4 regions of the Aliamphritea spongicola genome follow, and region 3 is predicted to be linked to each of the others. Evidence: riboswitches for the same ligand, from Rfam matches in the RefSeq annotation. Region 3 holds a riboswitch; each other region holds the start of a gene.
The links. Region 3 has a riboswitch for cobalamin ahead of JYB63_RS08175 (TonB-dependent receptor plug domain-containing protein). Riboswitches for the same ligand answer to the same signal wherever they lie in the genome.
Positions count from the first base shown of each region.

Region 1: linked by a shared signal. The riboswitch ahead of bluB (5,6-dimethylbenzimidazole synthase) and the one ahead of JYB63_RS08175 (TonB-dependent receptor plug domain-containing protein) in region 3 are both predicted to bind cobalamin.
Region 2: linked by a shared signal. The riboswitch ahead of JYB63_RS04650 (ABC transporter ATP-binding protein) and the one ahead of JYB63_RS08175 (TonB-dependent receptor plug domain-containing protein) in region 3 are both predicted to bind cobalamin.
Region 4: linked by a shared signal. The riboswitch ahead of JYB63_RS05970 (DUF4198 domain-containing protein) and the one ahead of JYB63_RS08175 (TonB-dependent receptor plug domain-containing protein) in region 3 are both predicted to bind cobalamin.

Region 1 is NZ_JAFIDL010000004.1:131,415-136,819, reverse strand. It holds gene JYB63_RS14100 (vWA domain-containing protein) at 1-687, shown strand, start outside; gene JYB63_RS14095 (BatD family protein) at 681-2,402, shown strand; cobalamin riboswitch at 2,527-2,724, shown strand; gene bluB (5,6-dimethylbenzimidazole synthase) at 2,770-3,525, shown strand; gene JYB63_RS14085 (sensor domain-containing diguanylate cyclase) at 3,513-4,625, opposite strand; gene JYB63_RS14080 (acyl-CoA dehydrogenase) at 4,880-5,405, shown strand, end outside.
Region 2 is NZ_JAFIDL010000001.1:1,002,245-1,007,649, forward strand. It holds gene JYB63_RS04635 (substrate-binding periplasmic protein) at 1-160, shown strand, start outside; gene JYB63_RS04640 (FecCD family ABC transporter permease) at 163-1,191, opposite strand; gene JYB63_RS04645 (ABC transporter substrate-binding protein) at 1,195-2,151, opposite strand; gene JYB63_RS04650 (ABC transporter ATP-binding protein) at 2,096-2,965, opposite strand; cobalamin riboswitch at 3,106-3,308, opposite strand; TPP riboswitch at 3,516-3,616, shown strand; gene thiD (bifunctional hydroxymethylpyrimidine kinase/phosphomethylpyrimidine kinase) at 3,677-4,498, shown strand; gene JYB63_RS04660 (ABC transporter ATP-binding protein) at 4,507-5,289, shown strand; gene JYB63_RS04665 (ABC transporter permease subunit) at 5,364-5,405, shown strand, end outside.
Region 3 is NZ_JAFIDL010000002.1:340,656-346,060, forward strand. It holds gene JYB63_RS08165 (FecCD family ABC transporter permease) at 1-599, opposite strand, end outside; gene JYB63_RS08170 (ABC transporter substrate-binding protein) at 596-1,564, opposite strand; gene JYB63_RS08175 (TonB-dependent receptor plug domain-containing protein) at 1,591-3,453, opposite strand; cobalamin riboswitch at 3,596-3,813, opposite strand; gene JYB63_RS08180 (gamma-glutamylcyclotransferase family protein) at 4,072-4,542, shown strand; gene JYB63_RS08185 (exodeoxyribonuclease III) at 4,592-5,359, opposite strand.
Region 4 is NZ_JAFIDL010000001.1:1,285,093-1,290,497, reverse strand. It holds gene queE (7-carboxy-7-deazaguanine synthase) at 1-64, opposite strand, end outside; gene JYB63_RS05975 (methyl-accepting chemotaxis protein) at 382-2,238, shown strand; cobalamin riboswitch at 2,366-2,655, shown strand; gene JYB63_RS05970 (DUF4198 domain-containing protein) at 2,766-3,572, shown strand; gene cbiM (cobalt transporter CbiM) at 3,629-4,249, shown strand; gene JYB63_RS05960 (NikL family nickel/cobalt ECF transporter subunit) at 4,242-4,823, shown strand; gene cbiQ (cobalt ECF transporter T component CbiQ) at 4,847-5,405, shown strand, end outside.

The DNA.
Region 1 (5,405 bases), on a different contig from region 3:
CAGTTTGCCGCTCAGGGTGATACCGAAGGCCTGTATAACAGCGGTAATGCGCTGGCAAAAGCCGGCAAGTTGAAGGAAGCGCTGGCAGCTTATGAACAGGTGCTGGATGAGCAACCTGACCATGAAGATGCACAGGCAAATAAAGCCCTGATTGAAAAGCTGATGCAGCAACAGCAAAACCAGAATCAGCAGGGTGAAGGTCAGGATCAGCAGGATCAGAACCAGCAGAGCCAGCAGGATCAGAACCAGCAGGGCCAGCAGGATCAGAATCAGCAAGGCGAAAGTCAGCAGAGTCAGAATCAGCAGAGTGAAGGCGAACAGGGCCAGCAGGATCAGAATCAGCAGGGCGACAGCCAACAGGCTCAGAGTCAGCAACAATCAGACTCTCAGGATCAGGCGGAGCAGCTTAGCCAGCAGGTGGATCAGCAACAGCAGGAAGCTCTGGATAAGCAGCAGGCTGAAAAGGCTGCTGATGAATTTCAGGCGGAACAGCAGGACGGAGCACAGGCGCAGGTTCAGGCTGAACAGCAATCTTCCCCGGAAGATGAGGCCCTCCAGAAATGGTTAGGGCAACTGCCGGAAGACCCCGCAGGTTTACTGCGTAACAAATTTAATTATGAGTATCAGAAGAAGCGCCAGGCCTATGAAAGTGGTGACTGGAAACCGGCTCAGGAGCAACGGTGGTGAGACAGTTTTTCGTTAAAATTTTGGCCGTGCTGAGCATGCTGATGTTCACGCACAGTGCACTGGCAGCGGTGCTGAAAGCCAGCGTTGACCGTAACCGGATAGCCATGGGAGACAGCCTTTCCCTGACGGTGCTTGCCGAAGGTTCTGCCGACGGTGAGCCGGACTTTGCGTTACTGGAACCGCTGTTTAAGGTGCTGAACCGGTCGGTAGGGCGTAATACCTCAATCGTGAACGGTGATATCAGCCGGACCATTAAGTGGCGGCTGATTCTGACGCCGAAACAGGAAGGTACGCTGGTAATACCGGCGTTTGAGCTGGGAGGTGCCCGCAGTGAACCTATCACCATTGAAGCCACTGCGCCGCCTCCGCCCACAGACTCTACTGATGATTTGCGGGTGGAGATGGCACTGGATAAATCAGAGGTTTTCGAGAACGGACAGGTGATTGTCACCCGCCGGTTACTTTACGGTGTGGCGGTTGGTGGGCTGGAAATGCAACCGTTTGAACTGCTGGGAGCACAGGTCATTGAACTGGGGGATAACCAGTATGAAACCACCCGTAATGGCCGGCGTTTCGGGGTCTACGAAGTGGCTTATGCGGTGTTTCCCCGTGAAGCCGGTGTGCTGAATATACCGGCACAGAGTATTGATGTTCAGGTTGGCCGGCGGAACCTGCTGAGTGGCCGCCCTGCACAGAAAGTACGTTTACAGATGGGGGCAGAAACCCTTCAGGTGAAAGCCCGCCCGGCGGAATTTGCTGCTCAGGAATGGCTGGTGGCGAACAAGCTGGATCTGTCTGAAAGCTGGAGTCAGTTACCGGACCAGATCCGTCTGGGCGAATCCCTGACCCGCACCATCACACTGGCAACGGTGGGGGCAGCCCCTGACCGCCTGCCTACTTTTGAAGTTGCCGATATTCCCGGGATGAATGTCTATGCAGAGCCCCTGCAGAATACCGAAGACCTCAACAGCCGGGGAGTCATCAATGCCCGCCAGCGCAGTGTGGCATTCGTGCCGGTTAAGCCCGGGCTGATTGAAATTCCTGAACTGGTCGTTAAGTGGTGGAACAGTACGGAAAACCGGGCGGAAGAGGCCCGTTTACCAGCCCGGACGATTGAAGTATTACCGGCAGTAGCAGGCAGTTCAGCCAGTGCACCTGCGGCACCCGCGCAGCCAGCCGTTCCGTTACCGCCGGCGTCTCCTTTGCCGGAGGCTGAGCCGCAGATTATTTATCAGCCTGCGCCGCTGGCTTCCTGGCTGCTGTGGGCGAACCTGTTCTGGGCCTGTCTGGTGCTGGCACTGATTGCACTGTTGCTGAAACAGCGCCGGCAACTTACAGCAATGCAGCAGGTATCGGCAGCGGATACGCTTCCTGCCCGTACCCTGTTGCCGGATGGTTTTTCCGATGTACAGAAGGCACTGGCGGGGCAACAACTGGCGGAGATTCATCACGCTATTCAGCACTGGGGTAACCGCTGTTACCGTGAGGGTTTATTACCGGCCAGTGGTTTCACCGGGCTGAAGGCCATAGCCGGTGACGATCTGACAGCACAGCTGGTGCTTTTGGAGCGGACGCTGTTTGCTTCGTCTCAAAGCACCGGGCCGGATCTGGATATACTGAACCGAGGTTTGGCTGAGCTGCATAAGCAGTTGCCCGGGCCGCAGTCCGGGCAGGATAAAACAGCCGGTTTATCAGCTTTTTATCCAGGCCAGTAACCGATCAGCGGGGCTGGATTATTTTCGGTTCGGCAGGGTTAACATGAATAGTTTGATCCTGGTCGGTATACCGGCGGTTTGTGCTTGCCCGCTGCCGGGTATTTTTATATAACCACTGGCAGACAATTTATATCCGCATACAGGTGCCCCGAACCGTTAAACGGTGAGGGGAGAATCGGGAATCCGGTGTGAGTCCGGAACGTGCCCAACGCTGTGAAGGGGATTCTGTAAACAGGCATTTGCCAGCCACTGAGTGATCTCGGGAAGGTGTTTACAGAAGTTGATCCTGAGTCAGAAGACCGGCCTGTAAGTATCAGAAAAAGTGTTTGGACAGGCACTTACCGCCACCATATTAAGGGGAATACCTATGGGGCACGCAACAACTGATTTTCCGCATCAGGAAACCATTCGCTTTACTTCACAGGACCGTGACGGTCTGTATAAAACCATTTTTAACCGCCGGGATGTGCGCGGGCAGTTCCGGCCGGACAGCATTCCTGATGAGGTGCTCAGCAGGGTGCTGTATGCGGCTCACCATGCACCGTCGGTAGGCTTTATGCAGCCCTGGGATTTTATGCTGATCCGCGATGCCGGGGTGCGTCAGCAGGTGAAAGGTCTGTTTGATAAGGCCCATGATGAAGCGGCAGAAATGTTTCCTGAAGAGAAGCAGGACACCTACCGCTCCCTGAAGCTCGAGGGCATTCTGGAGTCACCGCTGAATATCTGTATTACCTGCGACCGCAGCCGCACCGGCCCGACAGTGATCGGCCGTACCCATATTCCGGAAATGGATGTGTATAGCAGTGTGTGTGCGGTACAGAACCTCTGGTTAGCTGCCCGGGCTGAAGGGTTGGGGATCGGCTGGGTGAGCATTATGGACCCGGAGAAACTTCAGGATGTACTGGGAATTCCCCGGGATATCGTACCGGTTGCCTATCTGTGTATTGGCTATGTGGATCATTTCTACAAACGGCCGGAACTTGAATCGGCCGGCTGGCTGCCCCGGGCACCGCTGGAAAGCCTGCTGCATTTTGATCAGTGGGGTAACCGGGATACTGAGGGGCAGGAAAGCATTACTGAAGCGATCGCGTCTCAGGCTGACTTTCCTCATCAGTCCTTCTGAGGGTTGGGCGCAGGGGCTGTGACTGTGACTTGGCCTGTAGTTGAGCTTGTGGCTGATCCGGAAACAATACAGTTACGGCCCTGACGTTTGGCGTCGAGCAGAGCTTTATCCGCGCTATCGAATAAAGCTTCTGCCGTTTGGCCTTTGTATTCGGCTACGCCAATGCTGATGGTCAGCTGTTCACCGTCAAAGGCGTTTTCCTCAATACTTTGCCGGCAGGCTTCGGCCAGCTTTAACGCTCCCTGCAACGGGGTGTCCGGCAGGAGTATGACGAATTCTTCACCGCCGTAGCGGGCGCAGAAATCCTGATGCCGGACCCGTTGTTGCAGCAGTTCTGCAACCCTGATCAGTACCTGATCACCAAAGCTGTGGCCGCGGTTATCATTCAGTATCTTAAAGTGATCAATATCGATAACCAGAAGGCTGAGCGGGGTTTCCCGGATTCCTGCGTGGTGGATTTCCTGGCTGAGTTCACTGTTAAAGGCGCGGCGGTTATTCAGCCCGGTGAGTTCATCGGTCAGGGTCAGGCGGCGCAGTTCGCTGTTGGCGCTGTCGAGCCGCTGTCTGGATTCATACAGCTGCCGTTCCCTTGCTTCCAGCACTTTGAGGGACTTTCTTAGCCGTAACAGTTGCATCACCTGATTGCCCAGCGCAGTCAGAGCGCGGGTCTGTTCTTCGCTGATCGTCTGCGGCCGGGTATCCACTGCACAGAGGGTGCCCAGTACCATGCCGGCATCATCAATCAGCGGGACGCCAGCGTAAAAACGTACATGGGGCGGATGGGTGACCATGCCGATATCTTTCACCCGGGAATCTTCAAGTGTATCGGGAACAATGAGCGGTTCGCTTCCCATAATGGTCCGGGAGCAGATAGCAAAGCCCCGGGGGACTTCTTCAGCGGCGATGTTGTAGCGGGCTTTATGCCATTTCCGCTCAGCATCGAGAAAAGCGATCATGGCTTTGTCTACGCCGCAGATAAAGGCCGCCAGCCGGGCAATGTCGTCATAGGCCTGTTCAGGAAGGGTGTCGAGAATATCGTAGTCTTCCAGCGCCAGCAGCCGTTCAGACTCGTTTTCCGGAAGCGGGAAAGTGTACGTCATTTCATCACCTTAACCTGTCAGTACTTCGGTCACGCCAACAGCTTCCGGCCGGATTCAGTCATCCGGAACCAGAGCCGGCAAGATCTGTATCAACGTATTGTCTTTCAATATCTATGAAAATAGACCGCTAATACAGTAATTATAAATCTGTGCTACCCATAAGGGGTATGTACCCTCTCTGCGGGAGGGGGGTAGTATGGATTCTATTCCGATTTTTTGGGTTATCCGAACATCGATTTTCAGGGGCAATGAACATGAGTAAGTCTGTTAAAAAGCCGGCGTTTGACTGGCAGGATCCGTTATCTGTTGAAGCGCAGCTGAGCGAAGAAGAACGCATGGTGCGCGACACGGCCAGAGAGTACTGCCAGGAGCGACTGTTGCCCCGGGTAACTGAAGCAAACCGCCATGAGATTTTCCACACTGAAATTATGCCTGAGCTGGGTGAGCTGGGCTTACTGGGCTCAACCCTGCCGGAACAGTATGGCGGCGCGGATGTGAATTATGTGTGTTACGGCCTGGTTGCCCGTGAAGTGGAGCGGGTAGACAGCGGTTACCGTTCGGCGATGAGTGTGCAGTCTTCACTGGTAATGCACCCTATCTACACTTACGGCACTGAAGCTCAGCGGATGAAGTATCTGCCTAAGCTGGCCAGCGGTGAGTGGATCGGTTGTTTCGGCCTGACCGAACCGGATGTGGGTTCTGACCCGAATAATATGAAAACCCGTGCAGTAAAAGTGGACGGCGGCTATCAGCTGAAAGGCGCCAAGATGTGGATCACCA
Region 2 (5,405 bases), on a different contig from region 3:
CAGCCCGGAAACCTCACCAAAGGTTGTCCAGGCATTACAGACAGCCTACATAAAACTTTCAGAAATAAATCTGCTGGATGATCTGATCAGCCTTTACGGATTCAACAGCCCGGTGATGCTCGATTACCGTTTACGCAAACGGCTGATCAACAAGATATAAAGTTAACGCCGCGCCAGCAAATAACAGAAGTAACTGCCGCCTACCGCGCCGGTAATTATTCCGATTGGCAGTTCCTGCGGCGCCAGCAACATCCGGGCAACAATATCCATCCCCAGCATGAAAGCCGCACCAGCCAGTGCGCATACAGGCAACAGGATGCGGTTATCCCCGCCGATGAATGTCCGCATGATGTGCGGCACCACCAGCCCGACAAATCCGATAGTACCGGTCAGAGAAACGATCAGACTGGTCACCAGGGTTGCCAGTAACAATACGGTTATCCGCACGCGGTTAACGGATATACCCAGCGCAGCTGCACTCTCCTGCCCCATCATCAGGGCATTCAGGTTACGGGCCTGCCAGATCAGTAACATCACGCCCAGTACTATGATCAGCGTCGGAATAGGCAGCAGATCCCAGCGGGCCCGGCCAAGCCCCCCCAGCATCCAGAAAACCACTGACTGTGCCGCCCGCTGGTCACCCAGAAAAATCAGACCGTTGGTGCCGGCCATCAGCAAGAATGAGATGGCCACACCCGCCAGCACCAGCCGGTCCGGCCGCTGGTTCTCCGGCCGTTTCATCAGTATCAGCAACAACAGGAAAGACAATAAACCGCCGGCAAAACTGAACACCGGCATGGTATACGCCCCGATCACCAACCCCACATGGGAGATAACCAGCACCGCCCCCAGTGAAGCACCGGATGATACCCCCAGCAGGAACGGGTCGGTTAACGGATTACGGGTTGCCGCCTGCAAGGCTGCACCGGCCACCGCCAGGCCAGCACCGGCCAGCATGGCCAGAATCACCCGGGGAGCCCGCAGCTCATTAATGATAACGGCCTGGGAATTACGCCAGTCCGGCTCGATAAAACGCCCCAGCCCGTCGGGGCTGAAACCGTGAAGCAGGATACCAAGTGCCTGGTCAGGCTGAATCTGGCTGACACCAATCATGACGCCAGCCAGTGAAAGTGCCAGGATGATCAGCAGCAGGACACCGCCGATCAACCCCGGCCTGAAGGGTTTGCTCAAAACTTACCGTCCGCTCAGGTACATCTTCTCAGCCAGTTTTTCCACCGCCTGAATGTTCAGCGGGCCCGGTGTAATTTCACCGTACTCCAGTGGCAGGAAGCGGTCGTTCTTCACCGCATCCAAAGTGGACAGCACCGGATGGTTCTTAATGAATTCCCAGGAGCCTTTCCAGCCACCCTTCTGATAATCCACCAAAATGAAGAAATCAGGTTCGGCATCCATCACCGCTTCAATGCCTACCTTGCCCCAGCTGGTATCGATGTTATCCATCACGTTTTCACCACCGGCAGCACGGATCAGCGCAGTTGGCATACCGAAACGGCCAGAAGTAAAGATCTTGTCTTCACCGGAGTCATACAGGAATACCTTCACCGGCTTCTTGCCTTCGGTCTTATCAGCGACGGCTGCCAGACGGGATTTCCAGCCATCAACCAGTGCGTCGGCTTTTTCCTTCACGCCGAATACCGCACCCAGACGTACAACGTCATCGTATAGCAGATCCATAGACGCATCCGGACCGGATTTGGTCAGGTGAACACAGGATTCAGTCAGTTCCAGAACCGGTACACCCAGATCACCCAGGCTTTGTGGCGTCAGCTCACCGTCGGTACGCATACCGTAGTTCCAGCCGGCAAAGAACAGATCCGGATCAGCACTGATGACGTTCTCAGTGGTCGGGTTCTTCGGCGCCAGTTCAGGAATATCACCACGGTCTTTATCAAACTCAGGGCTGGTTTTGTACCAACCGGTAATACCGGTCAGGCCGGCTACATTCTTTTGAATACCCAGCGCAAATGCCATCTGGCTCATATTCTGATCATGAATGACCGCCCGCTTAGGAGCTTCATTAAAGGTAACGGTTCGGCCACAGCTGTCTACAGTAACCGGGAATTCAGATGCCTGGCTAAGCGGCGCCAGACTGGCGAACAGCATCGCTGAGCTGAAGATGAGAGTGCGCATGTGCTTGATCCTTTTGCTTTTTTGTACAGGAAAAAAAGGGGAGCGAGGTGGCATAAAACGACCACTGCTCCCAAGGGTTAGAGTAGGTATTGGCACGCACGGCAAAAACGTTTTCGAATAACTCAGGGGTCAGCACAGATTCAGCAGGCCCCTCAGCCACCAGACGTCCCTGCTTCATGACCAGAACGCGGTCGCAATAGCGGGCCGCCAATGGAAAATCATGCAGGGACACCAGGCTGCTGACCGGCAGTTTACGCAGTAACTGCATCAGGCTGAGCTGATGTTCAATGTCCAGATGGTTACAGGGTTCATCCAGCACCAGCAGTTCCGGTTGCTGTACCAGTGCCCGGCAGATCATGACGCGTTTGCGTTCACCGCCTGAAAGCTCACTGATGTCCCGGTCCAGATAGCGCCGCAGATGAAACTGCCTGACGGCCTCATCAATCACCTTTTCGGCATCCGGGTCTTTACCCGTAAACCAGTGCTGATGAGGCGTACGGCCGGTCGCAATCACCGAACGGACACTGAGCTGAAAGTCAGCTGGCATTTCCTGTGTTACAGCAGCCACCTGCAAAGCCCGTTGCCGATCAGTCAGAGTGCTGATATCCCGGCCATTGATGTGAACTGATCCGCTGAACTGGCGCAAAGCACCAAACAGGCAGCGCAGCAGTGTGGTTTTGCCGGCGCCGTTCGGCCCCAGTACACCCACTACTTCGCCCGGGCGCATACTGAAGCTGACGTCATCCAGCAGTAATTGCTGGTTATCGCCAGATACAGTCAGCCCTGAAACCTGCAGCAAATCAGCCACAGCCATCGGTTACCGGAAGCCCCGGCAGAACAGAGAGTGTTTTCGAATTGTCTTTGCCATGTGTCGCCTATGTTCACACACGGACAAGCACGCCCAGGAAAAAAGCTACAGAAAGCTTTTATGCCCAGAACCGCCCACCGCGATAATATAAGGGTGATACGCAGGCTGGTTTCCGGGCTTAACAGTTGGCAGATGCCGGTAATCAGCCCTTCCCAAGCGTATTGCTCAGTGGTTTGCTGATCACCAAACTGTAGTTACCGTTGCGGGGGCAGCGCCGGACTTACACCGGCTTCCCAATTATCAGCCGGACATAAAAATGGCCGGCTGCACCTGTCGCATACAGAATTAGTTGGCAGCATAGTATTTTGGAAAATTCTGAAACACAACCCTTACCCCGAGAATTTTTTTCAGTACCGAATTACCTGTGTCGTTTTTTGACCTTTACCCCCAGGCCATACCAGCCCTGAGTTTCACGACAACTCTCATGCTTTAGGCGCACAGCCACAGATAACAATAAGTTTCATTTGTCTTTGTATAGCCAACTCTCTATGATCGCCCAATACAGTCGGGGAACCAGAATTCTGGTTGAGATGGCATATGCTGAACCCGTTGAACCTGATCCAGTTATTGGCGTAGGAAATCTGTGAACATTACTTCCAGCATTGCTTTTCCTGCCCGGGTCAGACCGTTATCTATCTTCAGACGCAGGAAAGCACCATGTCACAGCCCAACACTCCTATCGTTCTCAGCGTAGCCGGATCCGACAGCGGTGGCGGTGCTGGCATACAGGCGGACATCAAAGCCATTTCTGCCACCGGCAGCTACGCCTGCACAGTCATCACTGCCCTGACCGCCCAGAATACCCGCGGCGTCACTGGCGTTATGCCGGTTACCGGCGAGTTCATTGAGCAACAGTTCGAAGCAGTTTTCAGCGATATCGCCGTCGATGCCGTCAAGATCGGCATGCTGGGCGACGCGGACACCATCCGTACAGTGGCGGCAGCCATCCGCAAATATCAGCCAAAACACGTGGTGCTTGACCCGGTGATGGTTGCCACCAGTGGCGATGTGCTGCTGGCAGCGGATGCTACCGATACCCTGATCCGCGAACTGATCCCACTGGCGGACGTAATTACCCCTAACCTGCCAGAAGCGCAGGCATTACTGGCAGCACGCCCGGAACTGAATACCGCTGGCGCGGAAGATACCGCCGCACACTGCGAACAGTTGCTTGGCTATGGCTGCAAGTCGGTACTGATCAAAGGCGGCCATCAGGCAGCCGATACCAGCACTGATTTCTGGCTAGGATCTGAAGGCCTGCGCACATACAGCAGCCAGCGTATCGACACCAAAAACACCCACGGCACTGGTTGTACGCTGTCCGCCAGCATTGCGTCTTTCCTGGCACAGGGCTACCCGATGGCAGATGCCATTCAGCAGGCAAAAGACTATATACAGGCGGCCATCGAACACGCTGATGAGTTGCACATTGGTGAAGGTTCCGGCCCGGTTCACCACTTTTACCGTCAGGCCCGGTAATCCAGACCATGCAAGCCACCGAAATTAATATTCGCCAGCTCAGCCTGCAGTATCAGAATGCCCCTGAACCGGTCTTCAGTGATCTCAACCTGCAGCTGCCCGCCGGAGAATGGACCTGCCTGCTGGGCAGCAGCGGCTGCGGTAAAACCAGCCTCTTGCGCCGTCTTGCGGGATTAATTGAACCGCAGCATCACTGCAGCGGTGAAATTATCGATCAGCACGGCCAGCCCCTGGAAGGTCAGATCGCCTATATGGCCCAGCAGGATTTGCTCCTGCCCTGGCTGAAAGTACGCGATAACGTTTGCCTGCAGGCCCGCCTGAGCAAAGGTAAACCCTCGGCTGAAGACTACGCCCGGGCAGACCAGCTACTGGCCCAGCTTGGTCTGGCTGACAGCAGCCACCTGCTGCCGGATGCGCTGTCCGGCGGTATGCGACAGCGTGTGGCGCTGGCCCGTACCCTGATGCAGGACACCCCCATCGTCCTGATGGATGAACCCTTCAGCGCACTGGATGCCGTGACCCGCCACCGCTTGCAGGCACTGGCCTTCAAAGCACTTGAAGGCCGTACGGTACTGCTGATCACCCATGATCCTCAGGAAGCTCTGCGACTGGGCCAGCACGTCTGGCTGTTTCAGCAGCGCCGGCTGAAAGCTGCCGCCACACCGGACAGCCCCGTGCCCCGTCCGGTGGATGCAGAACTTGGTGACTACCAGCACCGCCTGCTGGCTGCCCTTCAGGCCGCCGATGAACAGTTCAGTGTGGCCAGTGTCAGTGAAGGAGAGCGCCAGTGAATAAGCCCGTTACACCGGTCGTTAACCGCGCCAGCACACAACAGGATTTACAGAACGGCACGGGGCGGCGCCAGATACTGTTTCGCCTGACCATCACCAGCCTGGTCTTACTGGGC
Region 3 (5,405 bases):
TGGTCCCAGGTGCGGCCTTCCAGCCCGCCCATGCTCCAGTACACAATCATTTTTCCGGTATCCCAGTCGTTCAGGGACAGCGCCAGAATCAGGGAAGCGGCTGCGACGTTCAGTGCACCGATGGCGACGCCGGCCAGTAACAGTGTCCCCATGGCTGTGTGCCCCCGCTGAGTGGCAATGCGGTAAACAATCCACAGGGTGATGCCGGCCCCGCTGAAGGCAAAGGCCGGCAGAATCCATACGGACAAACTGGTAAGGCCCAGATAGATGGCAATTACGGCCCCCAGAGAGGCGCCGGAAGACACCCCCAGAATTGAAGGTGAAGCCAGCGGGTTGCGAAACATGCCCTGCATGACTGCGCCACAGACTGCCAGTGAGGCGCCGGCACAGGCGCCGATAATTACTCTGGGCAGGCGCACATCCAGCAAAATGCTTTCCATCCAGGGGCGGATATCTGCACCGGTATCCATGCCCAGGCTGTGTAACAGAATGCCGATGGTTTCAGCCACAGGAATCTGTGCCGGTCCTTGTAGTAGTTCCCCCAGGGCAGCGAGGATCAGCAATACCGGCATGATGATAAAGATCAGACGGGGTGTCATTTTTTGATCTCCGGGTGCAGTAGCCGGGCAACCGGTTCGATTGCCAGCCAGCTGTATTGGGATGTGGATAAAAGCCAGGCGCCCTTCAGGCTGTATACCTGCCGGTTGATAACAGCCGGCACATTTTTCCAGGCCGGACGCTGCATCAGCTGCATCGCGGTACTGTCCTGATTATCCGGTGCGCCGGTGCCCATCAGGATAATGTCAGGTGCCAGGCTGATCGCCAGTTCTTCACTGATGGTCTGTGAGCCCTGGATGCCGGTTTCACTGATGACATTAAACCCGTCTGCCAGCCGGATAATTTCGTCAATGGTGGTGCCCGGGCCTGTGGTGGTGCCGTCGAGGTTGTAATACAGCACTCTTGGCTGTGGGGCATTGCGATAGGTGTTTTTAATGCGGTTCAGTAATTGCTGCAGCTCTGTCAGTTGTTGTTCTGCCTTCGGGCTGCTGCCGGTGGCGGCGGCCACCAGTCGGATATTGGTTGCCAGATCCTTAAAGGAGCTGAAGTCCGTCAGCCGCACCACCGGAATACCGGCTCCCAGTAACTGACGGACAGTTTCAGCCTGGGTGTAGCTGGCAATAAATACCAGATCCGGCTCCAGACTGAGGATTTCTTCAATGTTACCCTGTAAGCGCTTAGTCGCCGGGGGATAGTGTCCGGTGACGTTTGAAAGTGAGGGATAATCCGCCAGCCCTGTGATGCCCACAACCCGGTCCGGCGGGACTAGTCTGGCAAGAATTTCATCAGTGCCAATGGTCATTGAGACGATTCGCCGGGGTGGCTGTTCGAGTGTGTAGCGGGCGCCGATGGCATCCGTCAGGGTTTTGGGGAATGTATCTCCTTCGATCTGTGTAGCGGTCAGGGCGTTGTTACTGAACAGGCCGGCACGGATATCCAGCTGGCTCAGTAACAGGGCGCCAAGCAGCACAGCAACAATTGCTATTAGTGATCTGTTTTTTGTCACAGTGCTGCCTTATGAGGAGTGAGGTCTCAGAGAGAGCCGCTCAGTTTAATACCGACTGTAAAGTTAATGCCTTCAGTGCCAAAGCCATAAACTTCTTCGTAATCTTCATCAAACAGGTTATTTACCTTGGCAAAGATTTCTACATTATCGGAGTAGGCGTGTGTCACCGCAAGGTTCGCAAGGGTATAGCTGTCCAGTGTGACCCTGCGATTACCGCTTAGCGCGAACACTGTGTCGTATTGTTTACCGTTATATTGCAGTCCGCCGCTGATCCGGGTTTTGCCATTCGCCAGCAGCTGGCTGGCGTTCAGGCCTGCGATATGTGTGGCCCGGCGAATCAGTTGCTGATCATCAGCATCGGTTGCGTCGTTATAGGTGTAGCTGGCGGTCAGGCGCAGCCGGTCGGTTGGATTCAGGGTTGCGGTTAACTCCAGACCTTTAATGTCAGATGTGCCCGCCTGATTGGTAGCGGTTGTGGCGTTTGTGCTGATCAGATCTTCCACATCAGTATCGAACAGCGTCACGTCGATATAGCCGTCAATGTCGCTGAAGTGGTATTCGAGGCCCAGATCTGTGGTGGTGTTTTTCTCCGGTTTCAGGTCCGGGTTGCTGGTAAAGGTAGAGGTTGAACCAAACAGCTCAAACAGGGTTGGGTTCTTGATGCCGGTGCCACGGCTGGTGTGCAGGCGCCAGTCATCATTCAGCCAGGCAGCAAAGCTGAAACGGTATGTATCGGTATCGCTGAAGCGGTCATTCAGATCACGGCGGCCGGCAACCGTGAAGTAGTAAGTTTCGTCCAGATTCAGGCCGTATTCGGCAACCAGTCCGGTGCTGTCGGTGCTCTGTTTAACCGTTGAATACGTACTGCTGTAATCAAAGTCTTCATCTTCTCGTTCCGCGACAAAGGTCAGGCGGTGTTCTGCAGCATCTGTATGGATGAAGTAGTTACTCTGATAATCAAGTTTGCGCTTTTTTCCAAGCGCATCGGAGTTGAAGGTGGAGGAAAAGCTCTCTGTGCGGCTTTTTGTGACGGCGTAGCCGATTTCCTGTTGCCAGTCGCCGTCCATCAGATCCAGTTTGGCGGAAACCCGTCCGGAGTTTTGTTGCCGTTCAGCGTGGCTGTCATCATCGATAATTGTGCCGGTGTTAAAGTCAGATTTATCGGTTTCCTGAAAAGCGTCTACGTGCCGTAATACCAGATTCAGTTCCAGGTTGTCTGTGGCCTGCATGCCCCCTTTAAAGTTCAGGGTGCTGTTGCTGTAGCCGTCTTTTTCACTGTTGCCCCGGTCGCTGCTGGCGGCGGATATACCGTCACTGTCGAGCAGTGAACCGCTCAGTGCCAGGTTATATTCATCGTCACCACCCTTGAGGGTGAAGCTTTGCTGGTTGGTGTTGTAACTGCCGGTTGCGAAAGTGACGCTACCGTTCAGTGGGCCTTTACCTTGTTTGGTGATGATGTTGATCACCCCGCCAACCGCATCGCTGCCCCAGATAGCGCTTTGGGCACCGCGCAGCACTTCGACCCGTTCGATATCCAGGCTGAGCAGATCGGCAAAATTAAATTCGGCAACGGTACTGTTGTCGTTTACTTCAACACCGTCAATCAGTACCAGGGTCTGGTTAGCTTCTGCGCCACGAATCCGTATCTGTGTTGTGCTGCCAATCCCGCCGGTACGGCTAACTGCCAGCCCCGGTACTTCGCGCAGGGCTTCTGTTACCAGGGTGATCTGGTTGTTTTCCAGGTGCTCGGCATCAATGATACTGACAGCAGACCCGGTTTCTTCACGGCTGGCTTCAACCTTGGACGCGGTGATGATGATTTCCTGCGCCTGGGCAGAAACAGTGGTGCCGGCCAGCAGGCAGGCTAACAATGAGTGTCGTAATTGCATAAAGCACCTGTGTTGTCGTGTAACTGGCGTCCGCGCAAGCGAACAGACGTGACAGCACAGGGTGGCGGCACGTTCAGCAACAATAGATTTATGTATTGTCACCGTTACGTTTTCCGCCCAACACAGCGCCCCGCAATGTTAGTAGGTGACGATCGGAATGGCAGGTCTCCTGGCTTGCAGGTCTGCGTATATGTTCAGCCTTCCCGGTTTCTCCAGTGGCCTGAGTCGAACAAACAGAATTCGCTGCATACAGTTACGGGGGTAGCTAGGGGTGAGGTCTCTGTGGCGACAGATGCCTTTTCCTATTCCCATTTTAATCCGTCGGAAAGTGTTGCGGCTGCCATCTGTGGTGGCCGGAAAGCTTCCCTGAAGAACCATTCTCGCGGGCATGTTACAAATTTGTTATACGAATGCAATGATCCGGAACAAATGTGTCGAAAAACAGGTAATGTCTTGTCTGATAACGACGTTTCGCAGAAAAAATGTGCCTTCCTGCACAGGCGCTTCTGACCCTTACACACGACATTACTTTCATCGTTCCGCGAAGGCGATTATTATCACCCCCTTGCCGCCGGGCGGTCCGGCGGACAGAGAATGTGAATAAGTGACGGTAATCTCATGTCGACCAATATTTTTGTTTATGGTGTGCTGCAATATGACGAGCTGGTGCAGCAGCTGACCGGTAATACGTTTCAGAAGGTATCTGCAGAATTACTGAACCATCAGCGCCTGACTCTGCATATGGAAGGCTGGTCGGATCTGGGGGTGGCGGTGCCGTCACCGGGTAATCAGATTCAGGGCTCTGTATTGCTGGAAGTCGATGATGAGTCGCTGGCGATTCTGGATGACTTTGAAGAAGCCGACGTGGGATTGTATATGCGCAAGCTGGCCATTATCCGTCTGGAAGACGGTCAGGAAGCACAGGTGTTTGTATATGCCGGTACGCCTAAGTCCCGTGAGTTTTTGCAGGGCGAATGGGATGAGCAAAGCTTTATCAGCCAGCATTATGACAGCTATAAGGAAGAGATTATTCCTGCCTTTCTTGAGGAGCGTGCACTGCGTCGGGCCGCGAAGAAGGATGCTGAATAACAGCATGAACTGATACAAAAATGCCGGCGTATGCCGGCATTTTTATGTGTCAGATATCGTAATCGATAATCACCGGTGCGTGTGCCGAGAAGGCTTTTTCCCGGTAGATACGGGCAGACTTGATGGTTTTGCGCAGGTTTGCTGTGGTGATCTGGTAATCCAGACGGGCACCTTCGTTCAGTTCCCGGGCACGGTTGTATTCCGGCCACCAGGTGTACTGATGATCAGCGTGGTTCACCTGACGGAAGGCATCCACATAGCCCATCTCATCAAATATATCCGCCATCCATTCCCGTTCGTGGGGCAGGAAACCGGATACGCTCTGATTCACGTACCAGTTACTCAGGTCAACGGGTTTGTGAGCAATGTGAAGCGGGCCACAGAAGATAAACTCACGGCGTTTGCGCAGGGTTTTAGTCAGGTGCCCCGCCAGCAGGTCCATGTATTCTTCTTTTTCCGCCTGGGCTTCATCGCTCTTCAGGCCGGATGGCATGCTCCATGAGGCAACGCTGACTTTATCAAAGTCTGCCTGAATGAAACGGCCGTGGAAGTCGCACTGTTCAAACCCCAGCCCGGTCATAATGGCTTTGGGAATTTCACGGGTGTAAATGGCTACACCGCTGAAACCGTCCTCGAAGGCATCAAAGAAATAGGCTTCATAGCCTTCGGGATGAAAACGGTCCGCATCCAGCTGATACTCTTTTGCGCGCAGATCCTGCAGACACACAACGTCTGCGTCCTGCTGGACCATCCAGTCGAAAAAACCATTATCGGCAGCCTGTTCAATACCTTGGGTATTGAAGGTGATAACGCGCATAGAACAAAAATCCTGAAAAAAGTATCAAATGTATGAAAGATTACTA
Region 4 (5,405 bases), on a different contig from region 3:
CCGCCTGAGCACCTTCGCCCTGCAGGGTGTAAAACATCTCTTTGACACTGTAAACGGAACGCATAACTAATCTCTCTGAATGGCAGCGGGCAAGTCTACACCGGGGTGATTTTTGTGCAATGGTTTTTGCAGAATCCGCAACGGATTAGCGGTTGCGATTAATCCCCAAACTGGGGAAAACCTTCTGGATAATTGGTAACCACCGGCTAGTTTAGAATGATCTGGTAAAGGATTTTGGTCGCAGGAGATTATCCGGCCGACTGGTGATGATACCACTGACTGATGTGTGCAGGAGTCATTCGGTGCACCAGACCAGAGTTTCGCCCGGCTGCCGCAGGAAGCGTCAGCCGGCTGATCAGTTGTCTTAATATGGAGTGTTGTATGACTATCAAGAACAAACTTATTCTATTGCTGACGATCGTGCTGATGTCGGTTGCAGCGCTGTTCGGTTTGCTGATGTATTCCCTTAATACCCTGAATGATCTGCGTGAGAGTGAGTCCCTGGTGGGTAAACTTAAACAGGAGCAGTTGGCGATGGGGCTGTATGAGCAGGCCTTTGTCACTACCCTGCAGACAGATGCTGAAGCAAATTTTGTGCAGGCAAAAACACGCTTTAGTGAACATCTGGTTACAGCAATCGGACAGTTAGATGGTGATACCCAGAGTTCACTGCAGAATCTTAACAGCTATTTTATGGAATATGATGCCAGCTTTATTAAGGTGGCGAATCTGCTTAAAACCATTGGCTTGAATGAAAAAGAAGGCTTAAGGGGTGGCTTGCGTGGTGCAGTGCATGCGGCTGAAAAAAATGTGCAGACCATAAACAGTAACGAACTGTATGTGCGCATATTACAGCTACGCCGTAATGAAAAAGATTTCATTATCCGTTCTAACGAAAAATACCTGACCAAGTTTAACGGCAACTTTGATAAAGCGGTTGCGGTGGTTCGGCAGGTAGACTTCAGTCAGTCTCAGCGGCAAACTACCCTTGATTTGCTGAACGACTATAAGCGCCAGTTTGTAGCCCTGGTGGCGGCACGTAAAACTCTCGGGTTAACTGCTGATACCGGTTTACGGGGCGTTATGTTGCAACAGGGGAATCAGACCCAGGCAACACTGGATGAGATTAATGTCACGTTGCAGGCCCATGTGGCGGCTGAGGTTTCCCGGGTGCAGATGTTGGCGGTGGCCATCGTCATTGCTGTGGCATTGATTGTGGGTGTCGCTGTTGCACTTATTTCCCGGAGTATTCTGGTGCCAATCTCCCGGCTGGCCAGCTGTATGCAAAAAGTCAGTGCCAGTAAGGATATGACATTACGCTATGAAGGCAGTAATCGGGATGAGCTGGGTAAAATGGGCAGTGATTTTAATGCCATGATGGCCATCTTCCAGACGCTGATAGGGGATGTGGTTAAAGCTATCGGGCATTTGCAGTCCTCCTCAGAACAGCTGGCCAGGAGTGCTAACTCTGCCGCAGTAGATCTTCAGAATCAGCAGGATGAAGTCGTGCAGATTGCCAGTGCAGTTCACGAGATGGAAGCCGCCATGGCCGAAATTGCCGGCAATACTGAGAATACTTCGGCAACCGCCCGGAATTCTTTGCAGCAGGCAGAGCAGAGTAAAACCAGCAACGGCGAGCTGATTGGCAGTATCAGAAGTCTGGCGGATCAGGCCAGTGAAACTGACACCGAGGTTCAGACACTGCAGAAAGAAAGTGAAGAGATCGGCTCAGTGCTGGGAGTCATTAAGTCAATTGCTGAGCAAACAAACCTGCTGGCGCTGAATGCATCTATTGAGGCTGCCCGGGCCGGTGAGCAAGGGCGGGGATTTGCAGTTGTTGCTGATGAAGTACGTTCTCTGGCAGAACGGACTCAGGATTCGGCCAGTGAAATTGAAGGGATGATTTCTCAGTTACAGACCCGTACCAACCGTGCCACTGAACTGATGTCGGTGAGTCTCAGCCGGAGCCAGCAAAGCGCTGAGCATGCGGAGGCCAGCATTGATATGCTTGATACGATCACTCAGGATGCTGAAACCATTGTGGATATGACTGCCCAGGTGGCGGCTGCAACAGAAGAGCAGGCGAATGTGGCAGGGGAAATCAATCAGAATGTCGATAAAATCCGCCTGATTATTGATGATGCCAGTGCCCAGACACAACTGAATGTTACCGCCAGCGATGAAGTAGCCGCTCAGGCTCAGCAGCTGAAGCTGGCGGTGGGGCAGTTTGTTACCTGAAGTGTTCCCTTAAGTTATCTGTACAGCCGCTGTTCTGCGGCTGTTTTTTTCCCTTCTAAAGACCTTATTTTATTAAATTGCGACATTTAACAGGCGCTGATTGACAAGCTTTGAGCGGTGCAGGTATTGTGCGTTCACGTTATTGAGTTGCGTGTTAAACCACGCAGGAAAGTGCTGATTTTAAGCGCTCTCCGGGAAGTTGGTGCGTTAAGGCTTTGAAGCTGTTGCAGTATTGCCAAATATTACAGCCCCTGGTTAAGACAATCCCAACACTGCCCCCGCAACGGTAAATCGATAAAACTGTTTCATTGGCCACTGCGAGCAAATGATTCCCGTGAATCAGATGAGTGGGAAGGCGAAACAGGGGATGAGAATCCGTCGATGAGTCCGGATACCGGCTTGGTAACTTGTAATAACTGGGTGTTGCGGAGGGCTTCACCGAGGTGCAGTTTATTTCTTCCCACAGGGTGCTGCGCTGATTCCTCCCAACTCTGGCTGTATTTTTTTTCAGACGGAGCAAATCAAACGTGTTCAATTTCAAGCAGTTATCTGCCGCTTTAGTTTTAGGTTCTTCCCTGGTTGCCGGCACAGCGCAGGCGCATTTCCAACTGATCTATACCCCTGAGTCCTTGCGCGAAAAAGGTGGTGAAGTGGTTTTGAAAATGCCATTTACTCACCCTGCTGCCAGCGGTCACGTCATGAAAATGGGCGAGCCTCAGGAGTTTTTCATGGTCCGTAAGGGCAAGAAGACTGATCTGATGGATAAGCTGGAAGCGATTGAGTGGACCAGCGAAGTGGATACCGGCCCGGCATATGAAGCAACTGTTAAGTTGCGTGGCCTGGGTGACAATGTATTTGTCATGACGCCGGAACCGTACCTGGAGGCGGAAGAAGATATCTACATTCAGCAAATCACCAAGAACATTGTGAACGTTGGCAGCCTGCCAACGGACTGGAATGAAGAGCTGGGTCTGAAGGCGGAAATCGTGCCGCTGACCAAGCCATATGCAATTTATGAAGGCGGTACCTTTACCGGTGTAGTTAAAGGTAATGGCGAGCCGGTTCCGTTTGCGGAAATCGAAGTTGAATACATGAACTACGAGCCGGATATGGAAAATAACCGCTTTGCAGCTGAAGGCGAAATTACACCGCCGGCAGAAGCGTTTGTCACCATGACTATCTTTGCAGATGCTAACGGTACCTTCACTTTCGGTATCCCTAAAGCTGGCCACTGGGGCTTTGCTGCTCTGGGTGTAGGTCCGGATACTGAGTACGAAGGTAAAGAGTTGTCTCAGGATGCGGTTATCTGGGTTCAGGCTCACGAAGTTAAATAAACACTTAAACCGGCAACTCTGTACAGGGTTGCCGGTTTAACAGATCAGGAACAGCTATGCATATAGTAGACGGCGCGCTTTCCGAACCGGTTCTGGCCGGTGGTGCATTACTGGCGCTGGCCGGTGTGGCATACGGTCTGAAAAAGATGGACTACGAGCATCTGCCACAGGTGGGGGTTCTGTCCGCTGCGTTCTTCATTGCTTCTTATATTCACTTACCCATCGGCTTCTCCAGTGTTCACCTTATTCTTAATGGCCTGATTGGCCTGGCACTGGGCTGGGCGGCGTTTCCGGCGTTACTGGTTGCGCTGATTCTGCAGGCGGTTTTCTTTGGTTTCGGCGGCTTTCTGGTATTGGGGGTGAATACTTTCAATATAGCCTTGCCGGCGGTGATGGTGTATTTCCTCTGCAGGCATGGCATTGCGGCATCTTCACCACGGGTGGCTGCAATCTGGGGCGCAATCGGCGGTGCCGGAGCGGTGGCCGTGACTACGGTGATGGTTGCGGGTTCCCTGGCGTTATCCGGAGAAGCGTTCTGGCTGGCGGCTAAAGCAACCCTGATTGCGCACATTCCGGTGATGCTGGTGGAAGGTTTCGTCACTGCTGCGGCGGTATTGCTGATCCGTAAGGTTAAACCGGAGTTTCTGCACCTCGCGGAGGATTGGGATAATGCGTAAGTATATGATTTTACTGGCGATGCTGTTTGCATTGCCGGCCAGTGCTCACAACGTTGTGGGCGGTGTATACGCAATTGGCAGCACCATTGAAGGTGAAGCGGGTTTTTCAAACGGCGATATGGCTCAGGCCGGGACTAAGGTACTGGTGACGGATCCGGCAGGTAATGTGCTGATGGAAACTGAAACCGATGAAGAAGGTTTCTTTACGTTTGAAGCCACGACCCGTGTTGATCATCTTTTCCGGATGGAAATGGGCAGTGGTCATGTTCTGGAAATGGTTTTGTCAGCAGATGAGCTGCCGTCTTCACTGGCGGCTGGGGCAGTAACTACAGCAGCGCCCGCAGCAAAGGCAGCAGGCGGTACTGCAGTTCAGTATGACGAAGCTGCCATGCAGGGCATGATTGAAAAGGCAGTTGCCAAACAGGTAAAGCCGTTACGTAAAGAGTTGCGGGCCTATCAGGAAAAAGCCGGCTTGCAGGATATTCTGGGCGGTATTGGCTATATCTTTGGCCTGTGTGGCATTGGTATGTGGTGGCGTCAGCGTAAACAGGCTCAGGCTGCGAAAGCGGTCTGATCTGAAACGGCAAGGAGACAGTTTTGCCTCAGAATCTGGAACATAGCGGTACGTCCTGGAAAGGACAGCAGCTTAAGCACCACCGCTCGGTGATCGATATCCTCGATCCCCGGGTGCGGGTTGCGGCGGCAATGCTGTTCGCTTTTGCCGTTGTACTGTCCCATAACTTTGCCGTGCTGATCTTCGGACTGTTGCTGGCATTACTGGTCGCAGCGCTGGCCAAGCTGAACTTTAAGCGCACCCTGCGACGGGTGATCGCCATGGACATGTTCATGATCTTCCTGGTGATCATGTTGCCTTTTACTACGCCGGGGCGGGAAATGTTCAGTGTGTTTGGCTTTGCTGCCAGCATTGAAGGCTTACTGCATGCCTGCAAAATTGCTCTGAAGGCTAACGCGGTTGTGCTGGCTCTGCTGGCGCTGGTGGGCACCATGGGAGCGACGACCCTCGGGCATGCAATGGCGCATCTGAAAGTGCCGGAGAAACTGGTGCATCTGCTGATGTTTACCGTGCGTTATCTGGATGTCATCGGGCAAGAATATAAACGTATGCGCCGGGCCATGCAGGCCAGGGCATTTGTAT